DNA from 4 places in the Rhizobium sp. NLR10b genome. Region 2 is predicted to be linked to each of the others. Evidence: predicted binding sites of a transcription regulator. Region 2 holds the regulator's gene; each other region holds the start of a gene.

Region 1 (2,972 bases), on a different contig from region 2:
CCCGCAACCTCGTCACCGGTCCGCGTCTGGTCTTCATGGACGAGCCGACCGGCGGCCTCGATGTTTCGGTGCAGGCGCGCCTGCTCGATCTGATGCGAGGCCTCGTCAACGATCTTGGCCTCTCGGCCATCATCGTCACCCACGATCTCGCCGTCGCCCGCCTGCTCTCGCACCGCATGATGGTGATGAAGGACGGCTACGTCATCGAACAGGGCCTCACCGACCGCGTGCTCGACGATCCCAGAGAGCCTTACACGCAGCTGCTCGTCTCCTCGATCCTGCAGGTCTGAGCTAGAAACCAGGAAAACCATATCATGCCAACGCCCCTCGTCGTTTCCGAAGTCTCGAAGAGCTTCACCATGCACCTGCGCGACGGCATCAGGCTGCCCGTCGTCTCCGACGTCGCCTTCTCCGTGTCGTCAGGCGAATGCGTCGTTCTCGGCGGCCCCTCAGGCATCGGCAAGAGCTCGCTGCTCAAGATGATCTACGGCAATTATGCCGTCGACACCGGCCAGATCCTCGTCCGCCACGACGGGCGGATCGTCGACCTCGCCGCCGCCGATCCGCGCACCGTGCTCAATGTTCGCCGCGATACGCTCGGCTATGTCAGCCAATTCCTGCGCACCGTACCGCGCGTGGCGGCAATCGACGTGGTGGCCGAGCCGCTCGTGGCGCGCGGCGAAGAAATCGTCGTTGCACGCGAAAAGGCAGGCGCCCTGCTTGCCAGGCTCAACCTGCCGGAGGCGCTTTGGCAACTTCCGCCCGCCACCTTTTCCGGCGGCGAGCAGCAGCGCGTCAACATCGCCCGCGGCTTCATCACCGAGCATACGATCCTGCTTCTCGATGAACCCACAGCCTCGCTGGATGCGAAAAACCGCGCCGTCGTCGTCGGCATGATCGCAGAGAAGAAGAAGGCGGGCGTCGCCCTTCTCGGCATCTTCCATGACGAGGAAGTGCGCGAGGCCGTCGCCGACCGCATCCTCGACGTCCAGCAGTTCTCGCCGAGGATGATTGCCGCATGAGCCGCAAGCTTGGTATCGAGCCCGCCATCCACGAAACGGCCGAGGTCAGCGATTCCACCTTCGGGCGCTATACGGAAGTCTGCGAACGCTGCCGCATCAGCGAGGCGACCTTCGGAGACTATTCCTACATCATGCAGGACGGCGCCGTCTGGTGCGCAACGATCGGCAAGTTCGTCAATATCGCCGCCGCCGTGCGCATCAACGCCACCAACCACCCGACCTGGCGCGCGACTCTGCATCATTTCACCTATCGCGCCGCCAATTACTGGCCGGACGCCGATATGGAGACGGATTTCTTCGCCTGGCGGCGCTCGAACCGGGTGACGATCGGCCACGACGTCTGGATCGGCCATGGCGCGACCATCCTGCCCGGCGTCAACGTCGGCAATGGCGCCGTCATCGGGGCCGGCGCGGTCGTATCGAAGGACGTTGCATCATACACGATCGTCGGCGGTGTGCCGGCGAAGCTGATCCGCGAACGTTTCCCGAAAGAGATCGGCGAACGCATGGACAGGCTTTCCTGGTGGGATTGGCAACACGACCGGTTGCGCCTGGCCTTGCAGGATTTCCGCAACCTTAGCGCGGAAGATTTTCTGGCCCGCTACGAATGCTAGACGCCACCGCCGAGACACGGAGATTTGTGACACCTCTTACACAAATATGACATTGGAGGTTCATGAAGCGGGACTAATGCGATGCTGACCAAGGCCTGGAGTGCAAGGGAAGAGCATGATGTTCGAGCTGAAGGATGTCACCCGCCGTTTCGGAAACAAGCTCGCCGTCGATGCCGTGACGCTCACCGTTGCCCAGGGCCAGATGGTTGGCATCATCGGCCGCTCCGGCGCCGGCAAGTCGACGCTGCTGCGCATGATCAATCGGCTGCAGGAACCGAGCTCCGGCTCCATTCATTTCGCCGGCGTCGAGGTCTCCGGGCTTCGCGGTCAGGCATTGCGCAACTGGCAGCGCGACTGTGCGATGATCTTTCAGCAGTTCAACCTGGTGCCGCGCCTCGATGTTCTCACAAATGTCATGCTCGGCCGCCTCAATCACCGCTCGACGCTTCTGAGCCTTCTCAACATCTTCACCCGGGAAGAACGCGTTCATGCGATCGCCGCACTGGAGCGCCTCGGCATCGAGCAGACGGCGCTGCAGCCGGCCGGCACGCTTTCCGGCGGCCAGCAGCAGCGCGTGGCGATCGCCCGGGCGCTGATGCAGAACCCGAGGATGGTACTCGCCGACGAGCCTATCGCCTCGCTCGACCCGCTGAACGCCAAGATCGTCATGGATGCGCTGCGCGACATCAACGAGCGCGAGGGCATCACCGTCATCACAAATCTGCATACGCTCGACACTGCCCGCAACTATTGTGAGCGCATCGTCGGCATGGCCGGCGGCCGCGTCGTCTTTGACGGCAAGCCCTCGGAGCTGACGGCCGAAGCCGTGAAGGCAATCTACGGAACGGACAAGGATGGCGCCGGCATCGACGAAACCATGACGTCGACATCCATCAATATCGCTGCCGAGCGGGCAGACAATCCATCCGCCGGCGCCCAACCGCTGGCATTGGCCGGTCTCTGAGCGGGACGGCCGCGATCGAACGCCCGCGTCAAGGGCACATTCTTCGTAATGGGAAGGCCGGAACACCGGTCGATAGGAGAGAACGCATGTTGAAGAAAGCACTCTTTGCGGCAACGGCGCTGTTCGCGCTCGCCGGCGCCGCCAATGCCGCAGACCTCAAGGAATTCCGCATCGGCATCCTTGGCGGCGAAAACGAAACCGATCGCCTGCGCAATTATGCCTGCCTTGCGGACCATCTGAAGCAGGAGTTCGGCTTCGAGAAGGTCTCGCTCTTCCCGGCCGCCGATTATGACGGCGTTATCCAGGGTCTGCTCGGCGGCACGCTCGACTTCGCCGAACTCGGCGCTTCCGGCTACGCCTCCGTCTACCTCA
Region 2 (2,972 bases):
TTGTCGGCGAAGGTGGCGTCGGTCAGGCGTTTGGCCAGGCGCTCCTGGCCGGGAATTTCATAGATATTGGAGAGGTGCCAGACCTTGTCGGCCTGCTCCTTCAGCGCCGCGACCACATGCGGGTTGCCGTGGCCGACGGAGGTGACGGCGACCCCGGCGCCGAAATCGAGATAACGCTCGCCGCTCTCGGCGATCAGCCATACGCCCTCGCCTCGCTCGAACCGCAGCGGGGCACGAGAATAGGTGTCGTAAAGCGGCGCGGCTTCAGCCATCGCGGGTCTCCCGTTCAATGTTGTCATGCGCGGATTCCGGCTAACAAAACCAGGTCCGAAAAATCAAAAATGCCGCCTTTCGGCGGCGAGCGGTACTATTTCCTTTTCGCGCTGCAATGTCAACAAAACTGCGGCCTTAGCGTATGCCGCAAGCTTGTACAGGGGCACTTTCGGCCTTCAACAGGCATTATTGCAGAAATGACACGCAGAGGCAGCAAGTTGGGGAAAAACTTGAAATTCGATTCATCCGGATTCCCGCGACTCTTGTCACGGAGTCAGCCTCACACTAGGTTAAAGTTCAATTACTAGACTGCATGCGGCGGAACTAGTCACCAAAATTGATCAAGCGTTTCTTGTTTCGGAGGCTTCCGGGACAACGGTGAGGGATTCTGCCATCACCAACGCAAAAGGTGGAGACAGGGCATGAACTGGACAGACGAGCGGGTCGAGAAACTCAAGAAGCTTTGGGCCGAAGGACTGAGCGCCAGCCAGATTGCTGCGCAGCTTGGCGGGGTCAGCCGAAACGCCGTTATCGGCAAGGTGCACAGGCTCAGCCTTCCCGGCCGCGCCAAGGCCGGCGGCACGGCCACCGCGGCGCGCACGCCGAAGCGCCAGACATCCGCGCCGCGCGCGCCGAACTACGCCTCCCGGATCGCCACCCGCACCGTGACCCGCCAGCAGGGCGCAACCCTGCTGAAGGAAGAGATCGAGATCGATACAGTCGAGGAAATGGAATATGTGCCGAAGGGCAACGTGGTGGTGCCGATTTCCCGCCGCCTCGGCCTGACGGAGCTCACCGAACGCACCTGCAAGTGGCCGGTCGGCGATCCGCTCAAGGAAGATTTCCATTTCTGCGGCTGCGAATCCCCGGACAATTCGCCCTATTGCAGCTATCATCAGAAGCTTGCCTATCAGCCGATCAACGAACGCCGCCGGGCGGCGGCGCGGGTCAGCTGAGCGGACCGGTATAGCCAGACATAAAAAACGGGCCGCCGTTTCTTATTCGAGTGGGAAGTGACCTTTGCGTTTAGCAACCCCCACACTCCGTCATGCCAGGGCTTGACGGAGGAGAGGTGGCGCCGGGACAAGTCGGCTTTGCAGGCGCGATGGAAAGGTGGTGCCGAGACGCATAAGCCTCGCCGGCGCAACGACGCTGGCTCCGCAGCGGCGACGATGGACGACAAGGCGGGCCTCACAAGCCGTACTGCCGTGCGTTTGGCGGGAACGCCAACCCCACACTCCCTCAGCCTTCAGGCCTCCATCGAATAACCGGCGCCGCGGACGGTGCGGATGACGTCCTGCATGTTGGAGAAATTCAGCGCCTTGCGCAGGCGGCCGACATGGACGTCGACGGTGCGTTCGTCGACATAGATGTCGTGGCCCCAGACGCCGTCCAGCAGCTGCGAACGGGAAAAGACCCGGCCCGGCGACGACATCAGGAATTCCAGCAGCCGGAATTCGGTCGGGCCGAGGCGGACTTCGCGGCTCTTGCGGTGGACACGATGGGTTTCGCGGTCGAGCTCGATATCGCCGCATTTCAGCACCGAGGACAGCACCTCGGGACGGGCCCGACGCAGCATCGCCTTGACGCGGGCGACGAGCTCGGGGGTCGAGAAGGGCTTGACGACGTAATCGTCGGCGCCGGTGGACAGTCCGCGCACACGCTCGCTCTCCTCGCCGCGCGCCGTCAGCATGATGATCGGCAGCCGCTCGGTTTCCGGCCGCATGCGCAGGCGCCGGCAGAGTTCGATGCCGGAGACGCCGGGCAGCATCCAGTCGAGGATGAGAAGGTCGGGCGTGCGCTCCTGAAGCCTGATCTCGGCCTCGTCGCCGCGCAGGATGGTATCGACCTCAAAGCCTTCCGCCTCAAGATTATAGCGAAGAAGCACGCTCAGCGCTTCCTCGTCTTCAACAACTGCGACTCTCGGGATCATGCGTGTCCGTCTCCTCGCGCACAAGCGTTAAACCGGGACGATTTAAGCAGGCGTCCTGCGCAAATACAGAAATTGGCTGCGACCTCTTTGCGCGCCCCGAACGGGCGCGCACGCAAGTGACTGGTCCGGGCGGCTGGCCCGGGCGGCTCGTTCGGAACAATTATTCCGTCGCGGCGCCGACGGTGTTGGCACTGTCATCCTTCGGACGATCGCCTTCCGGCTGGGCGCCCGTCGCCATGTAGTAAATCGTCTCGGCGATGTTGGTGGCATGGTCGCCGATGCGCTCGATGTTCTTGGCGCAAAAGAGCAGATGCGTGCAGCTCGTGATGTTGCGCGGATCTTCCATCATGTAGGTCAAGAGCTCGCGGAACAGCGAGGTGTACATCGCGTCGATCTCGTTGTCGCGTTCGCGGATGGCGGTCGCCTTGTCGGCGGCGCGTGTCGTATAGACGTCGAGCACTTCCTTGAGCTGGACGAGCGCCAGCTCGGAGAGGTGCTCGAGGCCGCGGGCGAGCTTGCGCGGCACGCCTGTGCTCTGCACGGCGATGACGCGCTTGGCGGTGTTCTTGCCGAGGTCGCCGACGCGTTCGAGATCGGCGGCGATGCGGATCGAACCCATGATCTCGCGCAGGTCCGAGGCCATCGGCTGACGGCGGGCGATGGTGACGATCGCCTTGTCGCCAATCTCGCGTTCGGTGTGATCGAGGATCACATCGTCGGAAATGACCTTTTGCGCCAGCGCCGTATCGCCGTTGACCAGCGCCCG
Region 3 (2,972 bases), on a different contig from region 2:
TGGCAGCTTCGTCGCCCATGCCGGCGGCGCGCCGTTTCAGATCTATGCCCTGCCGCTCAAACTGGAGCCGCGCGAATATACCGGCACCAGCGTGCGCTTCTTCGCAATCCTCAACGCCATCAAGCTCATTCCCTACTTTGCCCTCGGCCAGCTCGACACGCAGAACCTTGCGACCTCCGCCACGCTCTTGCCTTTCGCGCCGCTCGCCACCCTTGCCGGGGCCTGGTGCGTGCGCCGCATGAAGCCGCAGATCTTTTATCCTTTCATGTATGCGATGGCGCTGATCGCGGCCTTTCTGATCATACGCGAGGGCCTCGGCTGGTAAGGGCGGCAGTACGCTGCAATGCACAATTTCCTTGCTGCAACGGCCGGTTTGACGTAGCGTTTCTGCCATGTCGAACACGGACCCCTTCTCTGCGATTGCCGACCCGAACCGGCGCTTTCTGCTGGAGGAATTGCGGCGCGCGCCGCGCACGGTCAACGAGCTTGCCGAGGGCCTGCCGATCAGTCGGCCCGCTGTCTCGCAGCACCTGAAGGCACTGCTCGACAGCAATCTTGTCTCCGTGACCTCGGAAGGTACGAAACGCATCTACGCGGTCAACAACCGCGGCTTTGACAAGCTCAATCTGTGGCTGGATCAGTTCTGGGCCTGACCGCACCTCCGATCACACCCCTGACGCATCATAAAAACGCCCTTTTGCTGCAAGCAGACGCAAATGCGCCAGCCGCGACGTCACAAGCATCGGGCTGGCGCAATTCTGGTGTGATCACCGGTTCTTGCAAATTTTAGGCGGAATGGATGGATTTACCTCTTGCGCAAGATGATCGCCCGGCGACCCTTGGGAAGATTAATGGACGGATGACTTGAGACGCTGAATCTCGTCCTTGATGCGCAGCTTGCGGCGCTTGCATTCGGCAATTTCTGTATCGGAGATAGAAGGAGCTGTTCTGAGTGCATGCAACTCCTCCTCGAGAGCAACATGCTTTTTCTGGAGTGATTCAAGATGAGCTTCAACTGTCATTTGACCCTTCCTTCCTCTTACCCTCCCCGACCATCGTCGTCGGGGATCAAGGTGTCAACGGGCGGACTGTGACATATTTTTGAAGGCTTGTCGAAGGCCAAAAGATGAAGATGCGATGGCAAATTCATGATCACGACTAACTAGCCGTTACCCGTATTTGGTGATAGGAGCTTGCGGAAATCATCGGCAGATCGGACAAGGTCCGTGGACGATAACGGGGAATGCATATGGCCGATCAGGAACAGGCGGAAATCAGGCTCATGGTGGCGCGTCTGCGCCAGGAGCACGAGGATTTCGACGCTGCGATCAACGCCATGATCGAGACCGGATGCGACGCTCTGCGAATCCAGCGCATGAAGAAGAAGAAGCTCGTCATCAAGGACAAGCTCTCCAAGCTGGAAGACCAGATCGTTCCCGACATCATTGCCTGAAAGGAACCGCCGCAGGATGACAGATAGACCACTCGTCGCCATCATCATGGGCAGCCAATCCGATTGGGAGACCATGAAGAACGCGGCCGACACGCTGGAAGCGCTGGAAATCGCTTATGATGCGCGCATCATCTCAGCGCACCGTACGCCCGAGCGTATGATGAATTTCGCCAAGGGCGCCCGTGCGGAAGGCTTCAAGGTCATCATCGCCGGTGCTGGCGGTGCGGCGCATCTGCCGGGCATGACCGCATCGATGACGCCGTTGCCGGTCTTCGGCGTGCCGGTCCAGTCGAAGACCATGTCCGGCCAGGACAGCCTTCTTTCCATCGTGCAGATGCCGGCCGGCATTCCGGTTGGGACCCTCGCCATAGGCAAGGCGGGTGCGGTCAACGCCGCTCTTCTCGCCGCCGCCGTGCTGGCCCTTTCCGACGAAGAGATTGCCGACAGGCTCGACGAATGGCGCGAGCGCCAGAGTGCTGCCGTCGCCGAATATCCAATGGACAACCAATGACCATAGGAACAATCGGCATAGTCGGCGGCGGCCAGCTCGGCCGCATGCTGGCCATCGCCGCCGCCAGATTGAATTTCCGCACTGTCATCCTCGAGCCGCAGCTCGACTGCCCCGCCGCCCAACTGGCGAACCGGCAGATCGTTGCCGCCTATGACGATCCGGCGGCACTGGCCGAACTGGCAGACGCCTGCGACGTCGTCACCTACGAATTCGAAAACGTGCCCGTCGCAGCCGCCGAAGCGCTCTCGGCAAGCATCGCCGTCTATCCGCCTGCCAAGGCGCTTGAGGCCGCCCAGGATCGGCTCGTCGAAAAACGCTTCCTCAACGGCTGCGGCATCTCAACCGCTCGCTTTCATGCGGTCGACAGCCAGGCAGATCTCGAAACCGCGCTGAAAGATTTCGACGGCCAGGGCGTGCTGAAGACCCGCCGCCTCGGTTATGACGGCAAGGGGCAGAAGGTTTTCCGCTCGCCCGCCGACAATCCTGACGGTGCCTATGCCGCGCTCGGGGCCGTGCCGCTCATCCTCGAAAGCTTCGTCGCCTTCGAGCGCGAGGTCTCGATCATCGCCGCGCGTGCCGCGGATGGGACGGTCGTCTGCTTCGATCCCGCCGAGAATGTCCACCGCAACGGCATCCTCCATACCTCGACCGTTCCGGCCGCAATCTCGGCGACGACAGCGGAGGCCGCTCGTCGATCGGCCGAAAAGATTCTCGCCGCGTTGAACTATGTCGGCGTGATCGGCATCGAATTCTTCGTGCTTGCCGATGGCGGCCTGATCGCCAACGAGATGGCGCCGCGCGTCCACAATTCCGGTCATTGGACGGAAGCCGCCTGCGTCGTCAGCCAGTTCGAGCAACATATCCGCGCTGTCGCCGGCCTGCCGCTCGGCAATGGCGAGCGCCACTCCGACTGCGTCATGCAGAATTTGGTCGGTGACGATATCCTTGCCGTCCGCGACTGGCTGCAACGTCCCGACACGCTGGTTCACCTCTATGGCAAGAGCGAGT
Region 4 (2,972 bases), on a different contig from region 2:
TCAAGGCGGCATCGCCGGCCGGCGCCTACCTCATCGGCCATGACGTCGCGGTTGCCGACTTCAACCAGTACGGCACGCGGCGCGGCAACCATGAGGTGATGATGCGCGGCACCTTTGCCAATATCCGCATCCGCAACCATATGCTCGGCCCGAACGGCAAGGAAGGCGGCTACACCATCCACTACCCGTCGAAGGAAGAGACTTCGATCTACGACGCCGCCATGCAGTACAAGGCCGAAGGCGTTCCGCTCGTCATCTTCGCCGGTGTCGAATACGGCAACGGCTCCTCGCGCGACTGGGCTGCCAAGGGCACCAACCTGCTCGGCGTCAAGGCTGTCATCGCCCAGAGCTTCGAGCGCATCCATCGCTCGAACCTGGTCGGCATGGGCGTCATCCCCTTCGTCTTCGAAGAGGGCACGACCTGGCAGAGCCTCGGCCTCAAGGGTGATGAGCTCGTCACCATCGAGGGGCTGGACAAGATCAAGCCGCGCGAGAGGAAGATCGCCAAGATTACCTATGGCGACGGCACTGTGAAGGAAGTTCCGCTGCTGTCGCGTGTCGATACGCTCGACGAGGTGATCTACCTCAACAATGGCGGCATTCTGCAGACGGTCCTGCGTGATCTCGCTGCCTGATTTTCAGGGCATGATGCCGAAAAGTGTGAGCGGTTTTCGGACGACATCATGCTCTTCTTCTTTGATGTAGATCCGGATTCAGATTTTAGGCCGGTCGGCCTAAAATCACCCGGGTCTAGGAGAGTGGATTGATAATGGCCGCCGGAGAGCGTTTCCGGCGGCTTTTTCTTTGCTGCAAGAGTCTTTGCCGGGGGCTCACGATGATTTGTTTCAGCTGCGTTCCGGCCGAGCTAGGGTCTCACCCGTTCGTGATTTTTCGTTTGGACCCGGAAGGATTATTCGTACGTTCATATCTCAGAGCCTTCAGTTCCAAACGCCGCCGGCGCTGAAAAAGAGGTGCAGGTGAATGTCCCCCCGTTTCTTGATTCCGCTGATCGTCGGCATCGCTTTTTCAGGCTCGCTGCAGGCCGAAGACGGCAAGCCCAAAGGCGTCGTCGAGCTTTTCACGTCGCAGGGCTGCTCCTCCTGTCCTCCCGCTGATGCCGCCTTTCGCAAGCTGGTGAACCAGGGCGATGTCATCGCGCTCGCCTATCACATCGACTACTGGAATTATCTCGGCTGGGCCGACACGCTGAGCTCGAAGGAAAATACCGAGCGGCAGTACGGCTATGCCAGGACGATGGGTCGCAGCAACGTCTATACGCCGCAGGCGATCGTCAATGGCCGTGGCCATTTGGCCGGCGCCGATCTCACCGGCATCAACAGCAAGATCGACACCTACAGCAGCGAAGGCAACGGGCTGACCATCCCCGTCAGCGCGGCAATGCGCGGCGACGAGCTGGAGATCAAAATCGGCGCAGGGCAGGGAAAGGCCAATGTCGTGATGGTCTATTTCGACAAGGAAAAGACGATCGACGTCGAAAAAGGCGAAAACAGCGGCAAGAAGATCTCCTATCTGCACAGCGTCACCAATGTCGAAACCGTAGGCATGTGGGACGGCAAGGCGACCAGTCTGACGCTGCCGGCGAGCGTCCTGCAGCGGCCGCAGCTCGAGGGCTGCGCGATTCTGCTGCAGTCGGCAACGGCCGACGGCGATCCGGCAGCGATTCTCGGGGCGACCGTGGTAATGGCGGGAAAAAATATCTGATATTTCAACCGATTACGGGTGAAATGCCGGGCGGCCCGGCCGAGCGTATTCGGGGCTGGGGTTAAGGTCGATACGCTCCGCCGGGCCCTTTGGCGCGCTGGCGCCAAACCGGGATGCATAAATCCCCTGCAAATGAGGCGCTGTTTTGACTGAAATGCGGCGCTGGGGAGAAAGCACTGCTTCGTCCCCAGCGAAAGGTGTCTGGACGTGCGGCGCTGCCGTAGGCCGAATGTGAGGGGCCGCGCTCTTGCAATTTGCGGCGGCTCGGGCAAACTGTCACTCTCCTGTCACAAGCGGAGGCCTTGGAGACCTGATGACAGATCAGCCGGATTTGCGACACGGCGAAAGCCGCTCCGTCGACAATAGTTCCTCGGTCGTCGTCGATCTCAGGGAGTACAAGCAAAGCAAGGACCCGCTTCCGGTGACCTTCCACCGGCGCGAGCTGGACGCGATCCTCTGGATCTACGGCCGCATGGTCGGCGAGGGGGAATGGCGCGATTATGCCATCGACCATCTGAAGGACAGAGCAGTCTTTTCCGTCTTCAAGCGCTCCGGCGAGATGCCGCTCTTCCGGATCGAAAAGAACCCGAAGCTTGCCGCCAAGCAGGGCGCCTATTCTGTCATCAACGTCAACGGCATGATCCTGAAGCGCGGGCACGAGCTGAATCAGGTCCTCAAGGTGTTCGACAAGGCCTTGAAGCTTGTCGATAAATAATTCTCATCAGCCCGCAAACAGCGTACCGGGATAAATGGAGGGATCCGGATCGGTCCTCATGCCCTCGCCGAGGCTGCGCTGCATGAGCATCGTGTCCAGCCAGCGGCCGTGCTTGTAGCCGGTACCCTTCATCAGTCCGACCTCCACAAAACCTGCCTTCAGATGAAGCGCGATCGAGGCCGGGCTCGCGCCGCCGATGACGGCTACCATCTGACGAAAGCCAAGCCCGGTGCAGCGGTCGATCAGCTCGGCGATCAGTGCCTTGCCGATGCCGCGGCCGCGGGCTTCGGGTGCCAGGTAGATCGAATCCTCCACCATCCAGCGATAGGCAGGGCGGGTGCGGAAGGCCGACGCATAAGCGTAGCCCAGGAGTTTCCCGTCAGCATCGGTTGCGGCGATATAGGGATATTGCTGGCTGACGATCACGGAAAACCGCTGGGCCATTTCGGCCTCGGAGGGCGGCGCAATCTCGTAGCTTGCAACGCCATTGAGGACCGAGTCGCGATAGATCTCCGTAATGGCGGTGATGTCGGTT

What was found. Region 2 encodes PhoB, which activates phosphate uptake and scavenging genes when phosphate is short. Its sites were predicted from a motif close to TGTCATNNANCTGTCAT; they were not measured.
Region 1: a site for PhoB is predicted at 1,672-1,688, ahead of phnC (phosphonate ABC transporter ATP-binding protein). Genes of this name have one in related genera too.
Region 3: a site for PhoB is predicted at 1,127-1,143, ahead of HJB91_RS09960 (YdcH family protein). Genes of this name have one in related genera too.
Region 4: a site for PhoB is predicted at 1,997-2,013, ahead of HJB91_RS11355 (DUF2794 domain-containing protein). Genes of this name have one in related genera too.

Annotation. Positions count from the first base shown of each region.
Region 1 covers NZ_JABDWV010000018.1:58,689-61,660, forward strand. Annotated here, with positions in the region: gene phnK (phosphonate C-P lyase system protein PhnK) at 1-290, shown strand, start outside; gene phnL (phosphonate C-P lyase system protein PhnL) at 315-1,022, shown strand; gene HJB91_RS25895 (DapH/DapD/GlmU-related protein) at 1,019-1,636, shown strand; gene phnC (phosphonate ABC transporter ATP-binding protein) at 1,755-2,600, shown strand; gene phnD (phosphonate ABC transporter substrate-binding protein) at 2,687-2,972, shown strand, end outside.
Region 2 covers NZ_JABDWV010000003.1:265,172-268,143, reverse strand. Annotated here, with positions in the region: gene HJB91_RS06210 (aspartate aminotransferase family protein) at 1-272, opposite strand, end outside; gene HJB91_RS06205 (GcrA family cell cycle regulator) at 696-1,229, shown strand; gene phoB (phosphate regulon transcriptional regulator PhoB) at 1,523-2,206, opposite strand; gene phoU (phosphate signaling complex protein PhoU) at 2,367-2,972, opposite strand, start outside.
Region 3 covers NZ_JABDWV010000005.1:214,283-217,254, reverse strand. Annotated here, with positions in the region: gene HJB91_RS09975 (sulfite exporter TauE/SafE family protein) at 1-325, shown strand, start outside; gene HJB91_RS09970 (helix-turn-helix transcriptional regulator) at 393-653, shown strand; gene HJB91_RS09965 (YdcH family protein) at 849-1,022, opposite strand; gene HJB91_RS09960 (YdcH family protein) at 1,250-1,453, shown strand; gene purE (5-(carboxyamino)imidazole ribonucleotide mutase) at 1,470-1,964, shown strand; gene HJB91_RS09950 (5-(carboxyamino)imidazole ribonucleotide synthase) at 1,961-2,972, shown strand, end outside.
Region 4 covers NZ_JABDWV010000006.1:95,896-98,867, reverse strand. Annotated here, with positions in the region: gene acnA (aconitate hydratase AcnA) at 1-635, shown strand, start outside; gene HJB91_RS11360 (thioredoxin family protein) at 982-1,722, shown strand; gene HJB91_RS11355 (DUF2794 domain-containing protein) at 2,036-2,437, shown strand; gene HJB91_RS11350 (GNAT family N-acetyltransferase) at 2,444-2,972, opposite strand, start outside.